DNA from 4 places in the Pantoea anthophila genome. Region 2 is predicted to be linked to each of the others. Evidence: riboswitches for the same ligand, from Rfam matches in the RefSeq annotation. Region 2 holds a riboswitch; each other region holds the start of a gene.

Region 1 (5,735 bases), 170 kb from region 2:
CCCCGCATCAATAATCAGCGGAATATCCTTAAACCAGGCACGCATGGCGCGCAGCCCCTCGATATTGCGCAGTCCCTGGCCGGAGCCAATCGGCGCCCCCCAGGGCATCAGCACTTCACAGCCGGCTTCCAGCAGTTTTTCACCGACAATCAGATCTTCCGTGGTGTAGGGAAACACCTGAAATCCGTCAGCGCAGAGAATGCGGGCGGCTTCCACCAGGGCAAAGGGGTCGGGTTGCAGCGTGTCGGCATGACCAATTACCTCCAGCTTGATCCAGGGGGTATCAAACAGTTCACGCGCCATCTGCGCCGTGGTAACCGCCTCCTTTACCGAATGGCAGCCGGCCGTATTCGGCAGAATCCGTTTGTTGAGCTGTTGCAGCAGCGTGCGAAAGGCCGCGCCTTCCCGCCCCTCCCGTCGCAGGCTGACGGTAATGATCTCCGCGCCTGACGCGTCGATCGCCTGATGCAGAATCTCCGGCGAGGGGTAACCGGCGGTGCCGAGCAGAAAACGGGATGTCGGTGCAAACTGATAGAACATGATTAACCTCCCTGCATCGGGGACAGAATTTCCAGCTGATTCCCGGCCTCAAGTCGCTGGCTGGCGTAACGGGTGCGCGGCACAAACTCACCGTTCAGGGCGGTGGCGACGGTGCGCGGATCGATCTGCTGCTCCTGCATCAGCTCCGCCAGGGTCGTTGCGCCGGTTTCAATCGCGCGTCCGTTGAGTTCAATTCGCATGGGGTGTCTCCTGAGTCAGTCGCCGCATAAGGTTTTCAGCCATTATCGGGGCCAGTAAAAAGCCGTGTCGGTAGAGGCCGTTGAGCGAGAAGCGGCCATTTTCGTAGCGCACCTCCGGCAGATTCTGCCGGTAAGCAGGACGCAACCCGGTACCGCTCTCGACGATCCGCGCTTCAGCCAGCGCCGGATGCAGGCTGTAAGCGGCGCTCAGCAGCTCCATCATCGCTTTCGCGCTAATCGGGCTGCTATCATGGCTTTCGACCATGGTGGCACCCAGCATGAAGTGCCCATTGGCACGAGGCACCAGATAGCAGGGAAAGCGCGGATGGAGCAGCCGGACGGGACGGGAGAGGCAAATGTCGGGGGTATGGAGGATCACCATTTCGCCGCGCACGGCACGCAACGCGGGCTGCTGATCGGCGGCGTGGATGCCGCGACAGTCGATAATCTTTCCGCCGGGCTGACCGCTGTGAAACGGCACGCCCGCCTCTTTGAGCGTATCCTGCAGCTGCTGCAGCGCCCGACGCGGGTCGAGATGCGCTTCCCGGGCAAAAAAAAGGCCGCGTGCGAAGCGGTTTTCCAGCGCCGGCTCAACGTCGCCGGGGGCCACCCACTGATGCTGCTGCGTCATGCTGGCAAAGCGCGTCAGCTCACGGCTGTCACGCGGCGGTGCAACCACCAGCGTGCCCTGCTGCACCACGCCATCCACACGCTTTGCCCACCAGCCCGCGGCATGCTGGCCCCATTCGATCACCTCTGGCGGTGCACTTTCTGCCTCGCACCAGGGCGCGAGCATGCCGCCCGCCCAGTGCGAGGCTGCCCGGCAGTCAGGCTGAGCAATAATTTCGACAGCTTCTCCCCGTTCCGCCAGCAGGGTGGCGACACAGAGTCCGGCGACGCCGCTGCCCAGCACCGACCAGCGGCCCTGGCTGCCCGCCACAGAAGAAGAGAGATTCAGGATTGAGTGGGTCACATTCGCCTCGTTATCCGTTAACGAAGACCCGTGATACAGAGGGAATAGGCAGAAGCGACGCGAATGCGCTCCTGCGGCAAGTATCTGATGCGATACCCGTCTTCCTACGCCAGTATCAACTGGGTCAGGTTCTAAGGGTCGCTGAGCCGCGCGGGTGCGCTATCAGCCTCTCAGTCTCTCCGGCGAGACTCCCCTGACGGGTTTAGTTGTAAGTGAAGCGAACAGCTTCGTCAAGCAGTGTGCAGGGGCATGACGCAGAAAGAGAGAGATATGGAAAGATGTCGTTACCGAATCAGAGGCGCGCGGCGACGTCTATAGCAGCGCCTGCAGGGAGTGCGTCACTGCGTCGGTGACTTCCCGAATACGCGGCTCGGCGCGGCGATAGTAGGTCCATTTACCCACTTTGCTGGTTTCCACCAGTCCGGCACTCTGCAGGGCTTTCAGGCATAACGAGGTGGCGGGCTGCGATAAGCCCGCCTTGTCCTGGATGAGACTGGCACAGACGCCATACTGGTCGAAGGGATAGAGCTGGACATAGCCCGCAAACGCTTCGTCAGGGTTTTTGAGCCACATCAGTACGGCCATTCTGGTGGGATTGGCCAGTAACTTCAGGGCCTCTTCGGGTGACATGCCGCCTCACAAAACATCAGGATGGATAAACAGGGTAGTCAGTATACCCTTTCTCCGTTCCGCCATACAGGGAGGTGTGGTCCACCGGATTCAGCGGATTGCCTGCTTTAATCCGCGCGGGCAGATCGGGGTTGGCGATAAAGGTGCGGCCAAAACCAAACAGGTCACCCCAGCCTTTATCCAGCATCCGCTGGGCTTTTTCGGCGGTGTAACGGCCTGAGTAGATAATGGGCGAGCGGAAGGTTTCCCGCAGCGCAATCCGGAAACTCTCCGGCAGGTCAGGACTGTTATCCCAGTCCGCCTCGGCGATAGAGAGATAACCAATTTCCAGCTCATTGAGCAGCTGCGCAGCGCGGATATAAGTCGCATGCGGATCACTTTCGACCAGACCCAGATAGACACGATCTTCGTCCGTGCTGCTGAAAAGCGGGGCAAACCGGACGCCGACACGATGACTGCCAAAGACCGAACTTACCGCTTCAACCACTTCACGCAGAAAACGCAGACGATTCTCAGGCGAGCCACCATATTCATCCGTACGGAAGTTGGTGTGCTCAGAAATAAACTGATTAATCAGATAGCCGTTGGCGGAGTGAAGCTCAACGCCATCGAACCCGGCCGCTTTGGCATTTTCCGCCGCCCGCCGGTAAAGCGCCACAATCTCTTTTACTTCCGCGTTCGTCAGCGCCCGCGGCTCGCTGGGCGCGGTTAACATTCCGGCACCCGGTCCGGTTTCAATAAAGACCCGGACGTTATCGGCGGCTATCGCTGACGGCGCAACCGGGGCCTCTTTTCCTGGCTGAAGTTCATTATGGGACACCCGCCCCACGTGCCAGAGCTGGCAGAAAAGAGTGGCACCTTCCTGATGCACTGCTTCGGTGACTTTTTTCCAGCCCGCAATCTGCGCTTCACTGTGTATCCCCGGCGTCCATGCATAGCCCTGCCCGCGAGGCTCAATCTGGGTGCCTTCAGTGATCATCAGTCCGGCACCGGCGCGCTGGCGATAATATTCCACCATCATCGGACCGGGAACATTGCCTGGCTGCTCACTGCGGCAGCGGGTCAGCGGCGGCAGAACGATGCGGTTACGGAGCTGAAGGTCGCCCAGGCTCAGGGGGGTAAAAAGTGATGGCATGACAAAAAAATCCTCTGGTGTTTGAAGAGGCGATATTATATTTACACATTTAAATTTGTAAATGTGTTTGCGGACTTTTTATTTGTCCTGTGCCTGATTTCATCAGGTTATGAGAGACTTATCGCCAGGCGATGAACCCGTGGGGTAAGATTTATGTTCCGGATGCAGACGCAACCCCCCTCAGCGCGCATTTACCGGATTTTAACAGGGAGCTATCTGTGAACAGGCTAATCTCGTCAGACGCGCTGGGACCACGCATCTGTATTCTCGGGCCTTCTAACAGCGGAAAATCCACGCTGGCTGAGGCCCTGTCACGCAAAACAGGTCTGCCTGTGGTGCACCTGGATCAGTTGCATCATATTCCAGGCAGTCAGTGGGTGCCCAGGGAGCCGGACGTGTTCCTTCGTTTACACGCCGAAGCAGTCAGTCAGGAGAGATGGATCATGGAAGGCAACTACACCAAGTGTATTGAAGCACGGCTCGCCCGGGCCACCGGACTGATTCTTCTGGATGTCAGCGTGCCTTTAGCGCTGCTGCGCTATGTCCGGCGATGCTACTCCTCCACGCCGCGGATCGGGGGACTCAGGACTAACAGAGAGCCGGTAAGCCTGGCGATGATAAACTACATTGCCCGCATCGCCCCTCAGAACCGGAAGCGGCACAGGCAGATCTATGACTCGCTCACGCTGCCAAAACTGCTGCTCAGTTCTCCTCGCGCCATGAATATCTGCGCGGAAGAGTGGGGACTTCAGCTAAAACACTCTGGAGCATAACCAGCCAACGGCCAGGAATGCAGACAGAAACCGTCAGAGAAACTATGGCGATTCATCAGCAATTTTCAGATGGGTCAGCAGCGCCGTCAGCGACGGCACCGGTCCGGCATGGGTGGTTGCTGAGCGGGTCGTGTCCCAGGGCATCGCATCATCAGTGCAGAAGTCGCCGACACACTGCATATCCACCGCCTCATTGAGTAAACCCACCGGAACCCAGACATAAGGCCTGCCCCGCAGCGGGTTGGGCACGGTGGAGCCACAGCGGGTGCAGAAATCGTTGCGATAACCGCTGGCTTTTTGCCATGACGCCAGGTGATCTTCTCCGCCAGTCCAGCGGAACTCCCCCGCTTTCACCAGCGTCGCCAGGTTATAACCGGTTCCGCTCTGCTTTCTGCACAGCGAACAGTGACAACGGTAGTAAAGCGTGGGTGGCGCTGCCAGCTCAAAAACCACCGTTTCACACAAGCACGAGCCTTTCATTTCACCGCCTTGTTGATGTAATGAGAGAGGCCACCGCTGCGGATGCCCCCCTGATCGCAGTGACACCCTGGCGAAACCGTTGTTTGCATCAGCACAGGGTGTGCCATTTTCATGCAGAAGTCGCGAACGGCCATCCCCGACTTAGTGGCGACTGAACACCAGTTTCAGCCCCGCCAGCACAAAGCAGCAGGCTAACAGTGCCTCCAGTCCGCGACGGATGCGGCGATAGAACGCGCTCATCACCGCCGTCGAGAAGAGCAGCGCATATCCACCGAACACCAGCAGACAGATCGTTGCACAGCCAGCGATGATCAGCGGTACCGTGGAGGCAGCCATATCGGGCTTCAGGGCAAAAGACATGATCGCCACCCAGGTGAGAATCGCTTTGGGATTGCCGACATGCATGAGTATTCCTGGCGAAACAGTCTGCCCCAGGCGACCCGTTCAGTGCTGGCATCAATGCCTGTCGCTTCCGTGCGGCGCAGGGCCGATTTACCCGCTTTAAATGCCAGCCAGAGCAGATATAACCCGCCGCCAACCTTCAATACAATCAGCAACTTTGCGAAGGTGGCCAGCACCGTCAGCACGCCACAGGCGGCCAGTAGCGCCCAGATCATCGAGCCGCTCACCACACCTGCTGCCAGCGCCAGGGCGGCTCCCCTGCCCTTTTTCATCGCCGTTCCCATTATCGCCATATTGCTGGGACCCGGGCTGGCCGTGGCGACAAAGTAGGTGGTGAAAATCAGGAGTAATTCATGCGAAAGCGCCATAACTGCCTCTGAGATTGATTGTTATCAATCTGTTATATCGGTTGTGGCGAACATTTACCAGTGATGCTGTCGTCCGCCTGATGGGCGGAATCTCATTCAGCGGGGATAAAGATCAGGTCGGATGAGAGTCCGGATGAAATCCGGCAGGTTGAGCGGTTTATATGCGCATTTGTCATCGCGCACGGGCGCAGTGCTGAAGAGTTTAGCGGGAAATGAGACGGGCAAAAGCAGGAT
Region 2 (5,735 bases):
CAGATGGACGCCAATGAAACGATGCGTCAGGCGTTAAGCGCGCTGCACGAAGCGGTTGATGAGAACTTCAGCGCGATGGTGTTTGATGAGAGCTACGATACACGCCGCACCGAAGACTTTATGATCATGAACGATCTGGCGCAGGCGCTGCATAAAAATGAAGAGCTTTATCTCGCCTGGCAGCCCAAAATCTGCCTGAGAACCGGCAAAACTGTCGGGCTGGAGGCACTCATCCGCTGGAATCATCCTGAGCGGGGTGAACTTTTCCCTTCAGAATTTATTCCGTTAGCGGGTAAAACGAATCTGATTTCCGATCTCACCAACTGGGTCATCGATCACACGATAGAGCAACTGGCGCGCTGGAATCGCGAATACGATCTGATTCCGGTCTCCATTAACGTCAGCGAACGTGATTTCTCAAAAGCAGATTTTGCCGACAACCTGCTGGCGAAACTGACGGCCGCGCAGCTCCCCGCCTCTATTATGGGTATTGAATGTCTTGAGAATGAACTAATCACCAGAAGCGATGTGGGGATCAAGGGGCTGGAAGCACTGAAATCGCACGGCTTTGTTATTTCACTGGATGATTTCGGCGTAGGCTACAGCAACATCAGCTACCTGCAGGATATCCCGCTGGATGTGATTAAAATCGATCGCTCCCTGATCTCGCGCATGGGTGAGGATGAGGCATCTAAAATCATCGTCAGGTGCATTATTCAGATGCTGAAAGAGCTGAACTACACCGTACTGGCTGAAGGGGTGGAGACCGAGTCGACGCTGGCACTGCTGAAAAGTTACGGCTGTGACGAAATTCAGGGTTACTTCTTCTCAAAACCGCTGCCCGCCAGTGACATCGAACACTGGCTCTATCAGAAGGTCCGCTAGGAAATCGGCCCGCGGCGCACGCTGCGGGCCGGTCTCTTATTCGCTGTCAGTGGCGTAGCGATCAACCGGGGTCATGCGTTTAATCAGCTGGTTATCGAAGAGAAATTGTTCATAAGCCTGATAGCGTGCGCGATCCAGTTTTGCCGGATCGGAGGCGAACAGCGGCAGCGTCGCCATCCATGACTGGTGATTCAACGGCGTATTCAGTCCCGGATGGGCGCGGGCAAACTGTTGCCAGCTCGCTTCAGGCTGGGCCTGTAACGTCGCATTTCCCTTCTTCAGTGCCCGCAGAAATTTTCTGATCTTTTCTGAATGCGCCTCATCGCGATGGGCCACGATGATCAGCTCGTCATAAGCCGGAACGCCGTAATCTTCAACGTTAAACACCACAGGATCTTTCCCCTGATCTTTCATCTCCAGCGCTTCGATGTTGCGATAGCCACCGATCACCGCATCCACTTTTCCGGTCAGCAGGGCGCTGGTGAGCTGAAAGTTGACGTTAATCAGCGTCACCTGATCGGCCTTTACTCCCTCATGGCTCAGCATGGTCGCCAGCGTCGCCTGCTCAATACCGCTGACTGAATAGCCGATGCGTTTGCCTTTTAACGCCCCCGGACTCTTCATCGATCTGTCGAGTGTGATCAGCGTATTCAGTGGCGTATTGATCAGTGTGCCGACCCGCATCAGGGGCAGGCCCTGGTCGGCAAAGAAATGCAGCTGAGGCTGGTAAGTGATGGCTAAGTCTGCCTGCTTTGCGGCCACCAGGCGCGGCGGCAGCGCCGGATCGGAAGGGGGAATGATGCTGACCTCCAGCCCCTCTGCGGCAAAGGCGCCGGTCTGCTGTGCCACCATGATCGGCGCGTGATCGGGATTGATATACCAGTCGAGCACCAGCGTCAGTTTTTCCATTGCCTGAAGGGGGGTGGCGAAGGCGGCACCCAGCAGCAGGGTAAAGAGCGGTATTTTCGTCATACTTTTTCTCGTCAGTTAAGGTCATTAATCCGTTTCGGGGGCCCAGCTAATCAGGCGACGGAGCAGAAAATCGATGAACAGCCACAGCAGCAGCGTCATCAGCACCAGAATGAACAGCGCGGCAAAGCAGAGATCACTCTGCATCCGGGCATTGGCATTCAGCATGACGTAGCCCAGTCCTTCCGCTGAACCCACCCACTCTCCGATAATGGCGCCAATCGGGGCCACCGCGGCCGCCATCCGTAAACCGGACCCCAGCGCGGGCAGTGCCGCCAGCAGCCTGACATGACGCAGCTGAGTCGCGCGTGAGGCGCCCAGCGTGCGGGCCAGATCGAGATAGCCGGGCGGGACGCGGCGCAGGCCATCAAAAAAGGCGGAGGTCACCGGGAAAAAAATCACCAGCACCGCCATTGCAACTTTGGCGCTCATCCCGAAGCCGAACCACAGCACCAGCAGGGGCGCCAGCGCAAACACCGGGATCGCCTGACTGGTGATCACCAGCGGCATCATCCAGCGCTGCAACCGCGGCGAAAAGGACATCCCCAGCGCGAGCAGGGCACCCAGCAGCACGCCCAGTGCCATGCCGCTGAGGATCTCCGTCAGGGTGATGAGGCTGTGCTGGCTGAGATAGCGGGCGTTCTGCCAGAGCGCGGTGGCGACCGCCGGGGGTGAGGGCAGCAAAAAAGCGGGGACGGAAAGGGAAACGAGCCACCACAATCCGATGAGGCCCGTAAAAAGCGTCACACCCCGGCGTAGTCCGCCAGATCGTTGTCCTGACGTCATCCAGCTAACCTGCTCAGCTGATTCAGCAGGGCAGCCTGACTCCGGATGACGCTGACATCCTCTGCCGCCCGTGGAGGCTGCCCCTGGAGGGAGGGAGAGGCTTCGATACCCGTCGGGCCGATTACCAGCAGATGATGACTCAATCGACAGGCTTCTGCGGCATCATGCGTTATCAGCAACACGGTGTGTCCGGCCAGCACTTCCGCGGCCAGCGTCTGAATCTGACTGCGGGTCAGGGCATCCAGCGCAGAGAAGGGTTCATCCATCAGCACCACGGGCTGGCGGGTATAGAGGGTGCGAGCCAGTGCGGCGCGCTGACGCATCCCGCCGGAGAGCGTCGCGGGCCGTGCGGTGGCATAACGACTCAGACCGACACGCGCCAGCAGGTGCTGCGCCCGCTCACGATCCGGCTTCTCTCCGTTCAGGCGGCTGGCCAGACAAACGTTCTGCTCCACTGTCAGCCACGGATAGAGCAAGTCCTGTTGTCCCATCCAGGCGATGCGTCCGGTCAGCGGCAGGCCATCACTGCCGCTGACCTGGCCGGAGGAAGGCGGTAACAGACCGGCAATCACCCGCATCAGACTGCTTTTACCCACGCCGCTCGCACCCAGCAACGCTGTAAACTGGCCACCCGCAATTTCCAGAGTGAGCTGGCTGAAGAGCTGCTGCTGACCCAACCTGAGTGACAGCTGACGGATTGCGATACCAGGCGGCGCCGAACAGGCTGACGCAATCATGGGCGGACCTGCAGACTGGCCGCATGATTCAGTCCCATCTGCCAGAACGCGGATTCCAGCCGTGTGGCGGTAGTGAAAATCTGCGCCAGTGAGGCAAAACGCTGCTCAGCCGCACGCTCGCCCGCCAGGGTTTCAAACAACGAAAGGGCGTTGCGAACGCCGTTCAGATAGGACTCATCGCCGTAGTTTTCTATCCACGCCGCATAAGGATTATCGCTGAAGCGGGTTGCAGGATCCTGTAGCAGGGTCAGACCCGTTTCAGCGTACCCGGCGACACAGGGCATCAGCGCGGTCAGCAACTCCAGCGCATCGCCGCTGTGGCCCACATCCAGCACATAGCGGGTGTAGTTGAGCGTTTCCACCGCCTCCGGTTCGCTCGCCATTGCCGCTTCGCTGATGCCCCACTGCTGGCAGTAGTCCAGATGCAGCGGCAGTTCGCTGACGATGGCGTTGAGCGACGCCGTCGCGCTGCGCAGGGCGTCCGGTGCGGAGAGCTTGCTTATCAGCAGGCCCCAGGCGCGGGCGAAGTGCAGCAGAAACAGATAATCCTGGGTGAGATAATGGCGAAACGCGGCGGGGGGCAGCGTACCCTGACCGAGCTGCTGTACAAAGTCATGTGCCACATAGGCATGCCAGTGAGGGCCAGCCTGTTGACGCAGACGACCGTAAAAGCCGGTTTCGAAAAGCGGATGTGTCATCAGATCTCCTGTCACAATGGAGATCCGGGCATACGGGCTGGAACAGGGAGTGATGCAGGAGATGACGCAGAAATATCTGCCGACCCGTCCCTTCGCTGGCATGACCCAGATCAGGTTCAAAGGGTTCGGCTTACGCCATCTCAGCCCATGACAGGACACCCCTCGGAGACATCGGTTATACGATAATTACCGGCAGAGTACAACGGCAGGTTGACTGCATACCTGCGGTGTCGCTGACAGGCGTATCACCGCAGACACAATACTCAATAAGTGACGTTGTCACTCTAGATCGGCTCCGTTGCTGGCAATGACCTTCTTATACCACCAGAATGACTTTTTACGCGTGCGGGCCAGCGTACCACGCCCGAGATCGTCGCGGTCAACATAGACAAAACCGTAGCGTTTACTCATCTCGCCGGTTGAGGCCGCCACCAGATCGATGCAGCCCCAGCTGGTGTAGCCCATGACCGGCACGCCATCTTCAATCGCGTCACCCATCGCGCGGATGTGTTCACGCAGATAGCTGATGCGGTAGTCGTCATGGATTTCGCCACTGGCATCGGGTTCATCGCGTGCGCCCAGACCATTTTCGACCAGGAAAAGCGGCTTCTGATAGCGGTCATACATCATGTTCATGGTGATCCGTAATCCGAGTGGATCGATGCCCCAGCCCCATTCACTGCGCGGCACATGGGGATTCGTCAGAGACTTCACCACATTGGCGGCGCTGCTGTTCTGCTCGTTCATCTCCGCCGAGGCGCAGCGTGAGGCGTAGTAGCTGAACGAAACAAAATCGACGCTGTTTTTCAGAATCTCTGCGTCACCCTCCTCGATCTTCAGCGTTACGCCTTTCTCCCGAAACAGCCGGGCCGCGTAGGCGGGATAGGCGCCGCGTGCCTGCACATCAATAAAGAAGAGGTTTTCGCGATCTTTCTCCAGCGCGGCCCAGACATCCTCCGGTTTACTCGACCAGGGGTAGAAGTTGCCGCCCGCCAGCATGCAGCCAACCTGGTTAGCCGGATTGACCTCATGCGCAATGCGGGTCACCTGCGCGCTGGCGACCAGTTCATGATGCGCCGCCTGATATTTCACCTGCTCCGGATTTTCGTCGGGTTCAAACACCAGTCCGGCACCCGAGAAGGGGCTGTGGAGCAGGATATTAATCTCGTTGAAGGTCAGCCAGTACTTCACCAGACCATCAAACGCCTCGAAACAGCTGCGGGCATAGCGGGCAAAAAAGTCGATCATTTTACGGTTACGCCACGAGCCATACTCCGTCACCAGATGCATCGGCACATCGAAATGGCAGAGGGTGACCAGCGGTTCGATCTGATGTTTCCGGCACTCTTCAAACACCGAACGGTAAAAAGCAATGCCTTCCGGGCAAGGTGTCAGCTCATCGCCGTTGGGATAGAGACGGCTCCAGGCAATCGAGGTGCGGAACACGCTGAAACCCATCTCCGCCATCAGCGCGATGTCCTCCCGGTAGCGATGATAAAAATCGATCGCATTATGGCTCGGGTAGAACTCGTCGTCGCGAAGCGCAAACCGTTTTTCAAGACCGAGTTTGACCGGCATCCGGTGCGGGCCATGCGGGATCATATCGACGGTGGTTAACCCTTTTCCGCCTTCGCGAAAACCGCCTTCGCTCTGGTTGGCG
Region 3 (5,735 bases), on a different replicon from region 2:
TCTTGTTCATAAGTTATCCTTAAAGTGTATTTATCGCTTGCTAAGCAACGAGTGCGAGGGAAAAGCCATATTCTGGCACTCTTCTGCCTGCACGCACCGATAGCCACAATTTTCAGCCCCCCAAATGTAGACCAGAGAGGGGGCCAATGTGAAGCCTCCAGGCGCGCTAATTCGGGCCTGAAGTCACGTTTTATCGCCTTACTGCTGGAAATTTATACCGATGTTACTTATTCCCGCTTCACGCAGGTCAGATCGCAGACCTTTAATCAATTCAAGGTCGCGCTCTTCACACTCCGCCAGCAGGCGGAAAATCTCCCACTGGAGGTCCCACTCATCGATGATAGCCGGGTTTTCACGCAGCTCCTCATCGGTCATTTCGCGTCCAGCCTGTGTCATTTCCAGCATGGCAACCGTCGTAATGGATGTCCTGCTGACTTCAATCGCATGCTCCAGCGTTTCACCACTCAGCTGGGCATGTAACACTTCGCTCAGGGCCACGCAGGCATCAATAGCCGGATAGACGCCATAGACCTCAAACGCATCGCCATCGGGAATGGCAGCCTCGAGCTTTTCCAGCTGGCTGTCGAAGTTAATCTTCGCATCTTTGACCGTCAGGTTTTCCCAGATCAGATCAAGGATGCGGCGATAGAGTGCCGGATCGGCAAATTCAGTCTGCTCGCAGAATGCGCGATAGTTGGGGTACATACGCTCGCACAGGCAGGCCATAAACGTCAGATGCTGCCAGCTTTCCAGCTTCGCCAGACGCAGATGAACGGGATTTTGTAACATAAAGGTGGCTCTTATTCGTTTCGCTGGCCGCAGTGTAACTGCAAAAGCGCAGCACAAACAGTGTTAAAGCGCGTTTTGCCAGCGCTGGAAAGCGGAACGGTTCGACGCCACTGCATCGGCCCAGCGGGTGGGTTCCGGCAAACGGTAACCGCGCGTACAGTTTTCGACCCACTGCAGCGCAGTATCCAGGCTGACACGGTGGCCGGTGGCGACGAACAGCGGGTTGCAGCGTTGCTTGCTGCGCCATACCCAGCCAATCTGCTCACCTTTGTCGATCAGCGGCTGGCGGCTGCCCGGTTGCGCATCCAGATCGGCAAAACGACCACACAGCCGGCTTTTCGCGACCCCGATAGTAGGCACATCCACCAGCAGACCAAAATGCGAGGCAACGCCGAGCCGTCTGGGATGCGAAATCCCGTGTCCATCCACAAACAGCAGGTCCGGCTTCTGCTCCAGCATCTCCCAGGCGGCCATCAGGGCCGGATATTCCCGGAAGGAGAGAAAGCCCGGGATATAGGGCATCGTCGTCTCAATACGCGCGATGCGATGCTCCACCAGCCGAAGCGATGGGTACTCCAGGATTACCATCGCTGCGCGTGTGATCGTGCCTTCCTGCTCAAAACCTACGTCGGCCCCGCCGATATAGCGAGGCGGTAACACATCAAAATCATCGTCACGCACCACGTCAGCGGCGCGTTGTAACTGCTCAGCGCGAAGTGCGGCAATATCCATGATTACTCCTGATGCCAGGGACGTGATAAACGATGCACAGCATCAACAAAGACACCGGCATTTTCCGGTGGCACATCCAGATGAATGCCGTGCCCCAGATTAAAGACATGGCCGGTGCCGGAACCAAAGCGCTCCAGAATACCGGCCACTTCCTGCTCAATACGCTCAGGTGCCGCATAGAGCATAGAGGGGTCCATATTACCCTGCAGCGCAACTTTATCGCCCACGCGACGGCGCGCATCGTCAATGTCGGTGGTCCAGTCGAGACCCAGCGCATCACAGCCGGTGGCGGCCATCGCTTCCAGCCACTGTCCACCGCCTTTGGTGAACAGCGTCACCGGCACGCGGCGGCCATCATTTTCACGCAGCAGGCCATCAACAATTTTGTGCATGTAGTGAAGGGAGAACTCGCGGTAGTCACGGCCGGTCAGCACGCCGCCCCAGGTATCGAAGACCATCACCGACTGGGCACCTGCGCGAATCTGCGCATTGAGATAGAGAATGACGCTGTCAGCCAGCTTATCCAGCATCGCATGCAGCGTAGCAGGCTCGGCATACATCATCTTTTTGATTCGGGTAAACGCTTTGCTGCTGCCGCCTTCCACCATGTAGGTGGCCAGCGTCCATGGACTGCCGGAGAAGCCGATCAGCGGCACCTCACCATTCAGATTGCGGCGGATGGTGCGAACCGCGTTCATCACATAGCCCAGCTCCATCTCCGGATCGGGCACCGGCAAGCGATCAACGTCAGCGCGGCAGGTTACAGGGTTTGAGAAACGCGGGCCTTCGCCGGTTTCAAAATAGAGTCCCAGTCCCATCGCATCCGGAATCGTCAGGATGTCACTGAAGAGGATGGCGGCATCCAGCGGAAAACGACGCAGCGGCTGCAGGGTGACTTCACAGGCCAGCTCGGCGTTTTTACACAGCGACATAAAATCACCCGCCTGGGCGCGTGTCGCTTTGTACTCCGGCAAATAGCGCCCGGCTTGTCGCATCATCCATACCGGCGTGACATCCACCGGCTGACGTAACAGGGCACGCAAATAACGATCGTTCTTCAGTTCACTCATCTCAACACTCTCTCAATAACAGGCGTGTAGTGTAGCACTTTCACACTTCAGCGCGGCACAGGGCGACAGTATCTTCAATCAGGCGGCGTGCCACGGTGCCGGGTGGAGGCAGCAGGGGAAGGTCATCAAAACGGAACCAGGCCGCATCCAGCAGCTCTTTGCCATCATGCTGCAGATCGCCGCTGTCATACTCCGCCATGAAGGCGGTCATCAGGGATTGCGGAAAGGGCCACGGCTGAGAGGTCACATAGCGCACGTTTTTGACGCGGATGTTGCTCTCCTCCATCACTTCGCGGGCAACGGCCTGCTCCAGCGTCTCACCGACCTCCACAAAGCCGGCCAGCACGGTATAGACCTTGTTGCGATGGCGGGCATGATTTGCCAGCAGGATTTCATCACCACGACGGATGGCCACGATAATGCAGGGGGCGATTTGCGGATAGTAACGCTCACGGCAATGACTGCACAGGCAGGCAAATTCATGCCTGCTGTGATGCATTTCATGGCCGCAGTAGCCGCACCAGCGATGAGAGCGGTAAAACTCCGCCAGCTGCACACCCCGCCCCGCCAGCTGAAACAGTCCGACGTCCTGATCGATCAACTGCCGCACGGAGAACATATCGGCAGAGCGTGACGCACAAATCAGCCAGACATTTTCGCCCTGCCACTCTCCGATAAGGCGTGCTTTACTGCCAGTCAGACCAAAATTTTCGGCGTTTCCGTGGGGTAAATCACCTTGTGGCAACCAAAGTTTCTGTTCATGGCTGACAATCCACCATCCAGCGTCTACGCTTGAGATTTCGCATTGCATTTATTTCGTCATCCTTAGCGTCAAATCGTACGCTGAAGCCCTGATGTTAAGTGTGTTGATAAACAACTATAACTCACATGGAGTCAGATATGCTTAACCAGTTAAACGTCCTGGCTGAACGCGTAGGTGGCAGTAATGAGCTGGTCGATTCCTGGCTCGAAGCCCGTCGCCAGCTGCTGGTGACCTATTATCATCTGGTCGGCCTGAAGCCCAACAAAGAAGCCCTGACCCGTCTCGATGAGCAGGCGCTGGACAACTTCTGTCACAGCCTGGTCGATTATCTTTCGGCCGGTCACTTCAGTATCTATGAACGTGTTATCAGTGAAATGAACGGTGACAGCCCGATGATTGCGGCTGCGCAGATCTATCCGCCACTGGAAGCCAACACCGAGCGGCTGATGCAGCTCTATGATGGTCACCTGCAACAGGCGATAGACGATGAAAACTGCATGACTTTCCAGCAGGCGCTTTCAGAAGTGGGCGAAGTGCTGGAGTCGCGCTTCACGCTGGAAGATAAGCTGATCCAGCTGGCATGGGATAATCAGCTGGCTACCCCGCCGGTTGCCAATGACAGTCAGATTGCCCGTCCCGCTTAACCGGTATCACCACCAAAAGGGTTGAGATTATCCACTCGCCCTTTTATGCTGAAGAGGTTCCGAGGCCACTACGCCGACGAACCTTTTTTGTTTTTTGCTGTGAAAAACACGATTTTTACGCCCGATCTGCCGGTCAGATTAGGGCGTAAAAAGCGCTTCTTGTCGGAGTGCCCAGCCGGGCTGAGACCGTTAATTCGGGATCCGCGGAACCTGATCAGGTTAGAACCTGCGAAGGGAACAAGAGTAAATTTTTACGGTATGCCAGCATTCTTATGCTGCCGATACCGCTACTCCTTCCGAACTCCGGACAAGCATCGTTCCCCCTGAACAGGAAGATTGCTATGTCTGACCCAAAAATGACCCGTCGTGAACAGCGTGCCCAGGCGCAGGAATTTATCGATTCGCTGCAAAGCGGCAGTGCATTTCCCCAGTCCCGTCGCATCTGGATAACCGGCAGCCGTGACGATATTCGCGTTCCGATGCGCGAGATCACGCTAAGCCCGACCCACACCGGTGGCAGCAAAGCCCAGCCGACCTATGAGCCAAACGAAGCGGTGCCGGTTTACGACACGGCAGGTGCCTATGGCGATCCCGCGGCACAGATCGATGTTCATCGCGGCCTGGAAAAACTGCGCGCCCGCTGGATAGCGGAACGCGATGACAGCGAATACCTGCCACAAAACAGTTCCGGCTACACCCAGCAACGGCTGGCTGATGAGGGGCTGGACCATCTGCGCTTCGATAACTTACCGACGCCGCGCCGGGCCTGTGCAGGCCGCCGCGTCACCCAGCTGCATTATGCCCGCCAGGGGATCATCACCCCGGAAATGGAGTTTATTGCGCTGCGGGAAAATATGGGCCGTGAACGGATTCGCAGTGAAGTGCTGCTGCAACAGCATCCGGGCCACAGTTTTGGTGCGCATCTGCCAGCCAGTATCACGCCGGAGTTTGTGCGGCAGGAGGTGGCAGCCGGACGGGCTATCATCCCTGCCAATATCAATCACCCGGAATCGGAGCCGATGATCATCGGCCGTAACTTTCTGGTTAAGGTGAATGCCAATATCGGTAACTCGGCGGTCACCTCCTCCATCGAAGAGGAAGTGGAAAAACTGGTCTGGTCGACGCGCTGGGGGGCCGATACGGTGATGGATCTCTCTACCGGCCGCTATATTCATGAAACGCGCGAGTGGATTCTGCGGAACAGCCCGGTCCCCATCGGCACCGTGCCGATCTATCAGGCGCTGGAAAAAGTGAACGGCGTGGCCGAGGCGCTGAACTGGGACGTTTTCCGCGACACGCTGCTTGAGCAGGCGGAACAGGGGGTGGATTACTTCACGATACACGCTGGCGTCCTGCTGCGTTATGTCCCGATGACGGCGAAGCGGCTGACCGGGATCGTGTCGCGCGGCGGATCGATCATGGCGAAATGGTGTCTGTCGCATCATCAGGAGAACTTCCTTTATCAGCATTTCCGGGAGATTTGTGAAATCTGCGCCGCTTACGATGTGTCGCTGTCGCTGGGCGATGGTCTGCGGCCGGGTTCGATTCAGGATGCGAACGATGAAGCGCAGTTCGCTGAGCTGCGTACCCTGGGCGAACTGACCCGTATTGCCTGGGAATATGATGTGCAGGTGATGATTGAAGGGCCGGGCCATGTGCCGATGCATATGATCCGCCGCAACATGACCGAACAGCTCGACCTGTGCGATGAGGCCCCCTTCTACACCCTCGGCCCGC
Region 4 (5,735 bases), on a different replicon from region 2:
TAATCAGATTGATAACGTCTGCATATTAGATGTTGGCCCGAAAATTATGTAACCTGCATCACATATTTTAACGGAGGCCACAGATGTCTATTATCAATACCAAAATCAAGCCGTTCAAAAACGCAGCATTCAAAAACGGCGAATTCATCGACGTAACCGAGAAAGACGTTGAAGGTAAATGGAGTGTGTTCTTCTTCTATCCTGCTGACTTCACCTTCGTCTGCCCGACCGAGCTGGGTGACGTGGCTGATCACTACGAAGAGTTCCAGAAACTGGGCGTAGATATCTACTCTGTTTCTACCGACACCCACTTTACCCACAAAGCCTGGCACGGTTCTTCTGACACCATCGCGAAGATCCAGTATGCGATGATCGGCGACCCGACTGGCGCGCTGACCCGCAACTTCGAAATCATGCGTGAAGCAGAAGGTCTGGCTGACCGTGGTACTTTCATCGTTGACCCGGAAGGTATTATCCAGGCTATCGAAATCACCGCTGAAGGCATTGGCCGTGACGCCTCTGACCTGCTGCGCAAAGTGAAAGCGGCTCAGTACGTTGCTTCTCACCCAGGTGAAGTCTGCCCGGCGAAATGGAAAGAAGGTGATGCAACGCTGGCTCCATCTCTGGACCTGGTTGGCAAAATCTAATCCCGCTTCGGCCTTTCGACCATTCTCCAATCGGGTGCCACGGCACCCGATTTTTTGACCAGGATATCACTATGCTCGACACAAATTTGAAAACGCAGCTCAAGGCTTACCTTGAGAAATTAACCAAACCTGTTGAGTTGATCGCCACCCTGGATGAGGGGGCAAAATCAACCGAGATCCGTGAACTGTTGGTTGATATCGCCGGTTTGTCTGACAAAGTCAGCTTCCGCGAAGAGAACGATCGTCAGGTGCGTAAGCCCTCGTTTCTGATCACTAACCCAGGTTCGAACAGCGGCCCGCGTTTTGCCGGTTCACCTCTGGGTCACGAATTTACCTCACTGGTGCTGGCACTGTTACAGACCGGTGGGCATCCGTCTAAAGAAGCACAGAGCCTGCTGGATCAGGTTGCTGAGCTGGACAGCGATCTCCATTTCGAGACCTACTATTCACTCTCCTGCCACAACTGTCCTGATGTGGTGCAGGCGCTGAACCTGATGGCGGTGATTAACCCGCGCATCAGCCACACCGCAATCGACGGTGGCCTGTTCCAGAATGAGATTCAGGAACGCAACGTGATGGGCGTGCCAGCGGTTTACCTTAACGGTAAAGAGTTTGGTCAGGGTCGCATGAGCCTGGCGGAAATCGTCAGCAAAGTGGATACCAACGCGGACAAACGCGCAGCGGAAGAGCTGAACAAGCGTGACGCGTATGAAGTTCTGATTATCGGCAGCGGCCCGGCGGGCGCAGCAGCCGCCATCTACTCCGCGCGTAAAGGTATCCGTACCGGCCTGATGGGCGAGCGTTTCGGCGGGCAGGTGCTGGATACGGTCGATATCGAAAACTATATCTCTGTCCCTAAAACCGAAGGTGCAAAACTGGCAGGTTCACTGCGTGCACACGTTGATGATTACAATGTGGATGTCATCGACAGCCAGAGCGCCATTAAACTGATCCCGGCGGCGAAAGAGGGCGGACTGCACGCCATCGAAACCGCCTCCGGTGCCGTACTGAAATCACGCAGCATCATCCTGGCGACCGGCGCACGCTGGCGTAACATGGGCGTGCCGGGTGAAGAAGAGTATCGCACCAAAGGTGTTACCTACTGCCCGCACTGTGATGGCCCGCTGTTTAAAGGCAAGCGCACCGCGGTCATCGGCGGCGGTAACTCTGGCGTGGAAGCGGCAATTGATCTGGCCGGTATCGTGGAACACGTGACCCTGCTGGAGTTTGCTGGTGAGATGCGTGCTGACCGCGTGCTGCAGGATAAACTGCGCAGCCTGAAGAACGTTGATGTGATCCTGAACGCGCAGACCACGGAAGTGAAAGGCGACGGCAGCAAAGTGACCGGTCTGCACTACATTGACCGTACGACGCAGACCACCCATGAGCTGCCGCTCTCCGGTATCTTTGTCCAGATCGGTCTGTTGCCGAACACCCCATGGCTGGAAGGCGCGGTTGAGCGCAACAAAATGGGCGAAATCATCATCGATGCGAAATGCGAAACCAGCCTGAAAGGCGTCTTCGCAGCAGGCGACTGCACCACCGTGCCGTACAAGCAGATCATCATTGCCAGCGGCGAAGGTGCGAAAGCGTCACTGAGTGCCTTTGACTATCTGATCCGTACCAAAACGGCTGAGTAAGTTTCATCAGCCAGGCAATAAGCCCTTCAGCCCCTGTGCTGAGGGGCTTTTTTTATGCGCCTGTTAATAGCCCGCCAGCGTCATCAGCATCATCCATACCGGCGTCGTCACGGCCGCAAACACCGTAGAGAAAAGCATACTGGCCGCCGCCGGGCCGGTAATGACATTGAATTTCTGCGACATCAGATAGACGTTAACCCCGACCGCCATCGACCCCAGCAGCACCACCACTTTACTCTCCAGCGGAGGCAAACCGGTCAGCCACGCGATAGCCCATACCGTCATCGGTTGCAGAACCAGCTTCAGCAGGCAGATCGTATAACTCTCTTTTAAACCCTCCCGCACCCGATAATGTGCCAGGCTCATGCCCAGCGTGACCAGCGACAGGGGGGCCGCCAGCGAGGCCAGCATCCGCAGCGGTTCAGCGGCGATCTGCGGCAAGGGGTGCTGCAGAAAGCTCCAGGCCGTGCCGCTGAGAATGCCGACGATCAGCGGATTCTTCAGCACGCCGATCAGGGTGCGCCAGAGACCTGTCAGGGAAAAGCTGCCCTGTTTTGCCCACTCGACCGAAACGGTCAGCAGGGTCCAGAGAATCAGGCTGTTAAACACCAGCACCAGCGCCACCGGTGGCAGCGCTTCTGGCCCGAGCAGGACGGTAGCCACCGGGATCCCCAGCATCACGTTGTTGGAGAAGATCCCCCCCAGCGCAAAGACCGAGGCGGCCACGCCGTCAAGCTGAAACAGCCGTGTCGCCAGCAGGCGTCCCACGATAAACACCAGCAGGCAACTGCCAAAAAAGGCCAGCAGCAGGCGCGCATCCACCGGCGGGCTTTGCGAGAAGGTACTCATCACCCGAAACAGCATGCAGGGCAGCGCAACGTTAAACACAAAGCGGTTCATGCCTTCGCTGATGCTGGCAGGCCATTTCCCGAAGCGTGTCAGCCCATATCCGAGCAGGATCAGGATAAACAGCGGGGCTGACAGGTAAATCTGATGGCTCAGGCTTTCAAACAGCAGTGGCATAAGAGGCGTCTGGGTAAACCATGGATAGTTACCAGACTAACAAATCGCTAACTAACTGTTAACTCATCCCTGCTTTGGAACAGGCCGTCGGGCGGGCTGTCAGCCTAACCAGCGACGCGCCTGCTGGTCACTGATGTCCCGGTAATAAACACGATGGATAGTTTCGCCGCAGCCCGCACAACGGGCCGAGATATAGGTGGAAAGGTAATGTCGGCCATTAGGGGCGATGGCGCCCTGGCGTTCGATTTGAACATCCTGCCATCGATGGCGGTGAGGAATAAGCGCTGACAATCGCATCATACATCCTGAGTAGTATGAAGTTCCGCTTCAGGAGTCGATAACTCCATGAAATAAGGTGTTTTTTTACAACGGTGTTTCGCGCAGGTTAATTATTATGAAATGGTCAGAGTCTGAGCGATGGCCAGTACCCATCAGGCCTGACAGCAGGAGTACCTCTTAAGAGGTATCCCTGAGGCCCGCAGCATTAAGCCTTTTTTTGCACTATGGAACGTTGATCGGGATCATGCGTAAGGTTCCGTTCCGGTCATTTCGCTGGCGGCTGTTGCTTGCTTTCAGAGAACGGCTTGCCTATGCTGCAAACCGTAATTCGACTCGGGGTGCCCTTCTTTGTGAAGGCTGAGAAATACCCGTATTACCTGATCTGGATAATGCCAGCGTAGGGAAGTCTGATGCCTGACCGCATTCGCCTTCTTGTCCGCCGGTTGGGAGCTACGATGATACAGCCATCTCAACACCTTTCTGCCGCGCAGTTCGCGCCCCTTCTGCACACCTTTCGCCGTCAGTCACCGCTGGTGCACTGCATGACGAATGACGTGGTGCAGAACTTTACCGCCAACGTCCTGCTGGCACTCAATGCGTCACCCGCGATGGTGATCGATGCTGACGAAGCGGCACAGTTCAGCGGCTTTGCGGATGCCCTGCTGATTAACGTCGGGACGCTGACGCCCGAGCGTCAGCGGGCGATGCAGGCAGCGGTTAGCGCGGCGCGGGAGGCGGGCACGCCCTGGACGCTCGATCCGGTCGCTGTCGGTGCCCTGACGCTGCGCAGCGACTTCTGCCAGCAATTATTAAGTCAGCAACCGGCGGTGATACGCGGCAATGCGTCAGAGATTCTGGCGCTGGCGCAGCAGGCCAGTGGCGGACGCGGCGTGGATACGCTGCACCCGGCAGATGCGGCGCTCGACGCGGCGCGGCAGCTGGCGAAAGAGTGGAACACGCGGGTCATCGTCACCGGTGAAGTGGACTACGCAACTGATGGTCAGCGCACTTTTGCCATTCGTGGCGGCTCTCCCATGCTGACGCGGGTTGTGGGAACCGGCTGTGCGCTTTCGGCGGTCGTGGCCGGGTTCAGCGCACTGCCCGGCGATGGCCTGCTGAATATTGCCGCGGCCTGTCAGGTGATGGCGACTGCCGGTGAAAAGGCTGCGGGGCAGGCGACTGGGCCGGGCAGCTTTGCCACGGCGTTTCTGGATGCACTCTGGACCCTGGAGGGCAATCATGAAACGCATTAATGCCCTGACCATTGCCGGCACCGATCCCAGCGGTGGCGCAGGGATCCAGGCCGATCTGAAAACGTTCTCGGCGCTGGGCGCTTATGGCACCAGCGTCATCACCGCGCTGGTGGCACAAAATACGCAGGGCGTGCAGGCTGTTTATCGCATCGAACCGGACTTTGTCGCCGCCCAGCTCGATTCTGTGCTGAATGACGTGCGTATCGACAGCGCGAAAATCGGCATGCTGTCAGAAACGGCTATCGTGGAGCAGGTGGCGGCGCGGCTGAAGCAGGCGGCGATCCCTTTTGTGGTGCTGGATACCGTGATGGTGGCGAAAAGTGGTGATGCGCTGCTCTCACCGGACGCCGTCGCCAGCGTTCGTGAGCGGTTGCTGCCGCAGGTTTCGCTGATCACTCCGAACCTGCCAGAGGCGGCGGCCCTGCTGGGTTGCGCCATTGCCACCGATGAGACGGAGATGCGCGAACAGGGGCGGGCGTTGCTGGCGCTGGGCTGTCAGGCCGTGCTGATGAAAGGAGGGCATCTTACGGCAGCGGAGAGTCCCGACTGGCTGATTACACCATCGGCAGAGCAGCGGTTCAGTACAACGCGCGTGAAGACCCGTCATACGCATGGCACCGGCTGCACGCTGTCGGCGGCACTGGCCGCATTGCGTCCGCGTCATGACGGATGGGAGACGACGATTGAGGAAGCGAAAAACTGGCTGCAGCAGGCGCTGATGCAGGCGGATTCGCTGGAGGTCGGGAAGGGCATCGGGCCGGTTCACCATTTTCATCAATGGTGGTAAGAGAGACTGCCCGTCTCGCCCGGATAATCAGGCGAGGCGGGAACCCTCGGGAGGGATTCAGGGGGCTTCAAACCAGGCGCTGTTGCGCTCAGCAATCGGGGTGATG

The links. Region 2 has a riboswitch for thiamine pyrophosphate ahead of tenA (thiaminase II). Riboswitches for the same ligand answer to the same signal wherever they lie in the genome.
Region 1: it holds a riboswitch for thiamine pyrophosphate, as region 2 does, so the genes downstream of both, OJ965_RS01990 (FAD-dependent oxidoreductase) here and tenA (thiaminase II) in region 2, are expected to answer to the same signal.
Region 3: it holds a riboswitch for thiamine pyrophosphate, as region 2 does, so the genes downstream of both, thiC (phosphomethylpyrimidine synthase ThiC) here and tenA (thiaminase II) in region 2, are expected to answer to the same signal.
Region 4: it holds a riboswitch for thiamine pyrophosphate, as region 2 does, so the genes downstream of both, thiM (hydroxyethylthiazole kinase) here and tenA (thiaminase II) in region 2, are expected to answer to the same signal.

Annotation. Positions count from the first base shown of each region.
Region 1 covers NZ_CP110471.1:422,152-427,886, forward strand. Annotated here, with positions in the region: gene OJ965_RS01980 (thiazole synthase) at 1-540, opposite strand, end outside; gene thiS (sulfur carrier protein ThiS) at 543-740, opposite strand; gene OJ965_RS01990 (FAD-dependent oxidoreductase) at 730-1,713, opposite strand; TPP riboswitch at 1,798-1,918, opposite strand; gene OJ965_RS01995 (ArsR/SmtB family transcription factor) at 2,026-2,343, opposite strand; gene OJ965_RS02000 (alkene reductase) at 2,360-3,478, opposite strand; gene OJ965_RS02005 (P-loop NTPase family protein) at 3,697-4,251, shown strand; gene OJ965_RS02010 (GFA family protein) at 4,294-4,731, opposite strand; partial or broken gene OJ965_RS02015 (LysE family translocator) at 4,873-5,501, opposite strand.
Region 2 covers NZ_CP110471.1:136,494-142,228, forward strand. Annotated here, with positions in the region: gene OJ965_RS00655 (sensor domain-containing phosphodiesterase) at 1-885, shown strand, start outside; gene OJ965_RS00660 (ABC transporter substrate-binding protein) at 922-1,857, opposite strand; gene OJ965_RS00665 (ABC transporter permease) at 1,882-2,640, opposite strand; gene OJ965_RS00670 (ABC transporter ATP-binding protein) at 2,637-3,377, opposite strand; gene tenA (thiaminase II) at 3,374-4,075, opposite strand; TPP riboswitch at 4,146-4,248, opposite strand; gene OJ965_RS00680 (6-phospho-beta-glucosidase) at 4,355-5,735, opposite strand, start outside.
Region 3 covers NZ_CP110473.1:3,700,244-3,705,978, forward strand. Annotated here, with positions in the region: gene hupA (nucleoid-associated protein HU-alpha) at 1-10, opposite strand, end outside; gene OJ965_RS19740 (YjaG family protein) at 199-789, opposite strand; gene nfi (deoxyribonuclease V) at 853-1,521, opposite strand; gene hemE (uroporphyrinogen decarboxylase) at 1,524-2,591, opposite strand; gene nudC (NAD(+) diphosphatase) at 2,632-3,402, opposite strand; gene OJ965_RS19760 (Rsd/AlgQ family anti-sigma factor) at 3,492-3,998, shown strand; TPP riboswitch at 4,152-4,252, shown strand; gene thiC (phosphomethylpyrimidine synthase ThiC) at 4,340-5,735, shown strand, end outside.
Region 4 covers NZ_CP110473.1:1,357,436-1,363,170, forward strand. Annotated here, with positions in the region: gene ahpC (alkyl hydroperoxide reductase subunit C) at 84-647, shown strand; gene ahpF (alkyl hydroperoxide reductase subunit F) at 719-2,287, shown strand; gene OJ965_RS08880 (AEC family transporter) at 2,351-3,310, opposite strand; gene OJ965_RS08885 (hypothetical protein) at 3,410-3,607, opposite strand; TPP riboswitch at 3,914-4,010, shown strand; gene thiM (hydroxyethylthiazole kinase) at 4,045-4,842, shown strand; gene thiD (bifunctional hydroxymethylpyrimidine kinase/phosphomethylpyrimidine kinase) at 4,829-5,629, shown strand; gene OJ965_RS08900 (GntR family transcriptional regulator) at 5,687-5,735, opposite strand, start outside.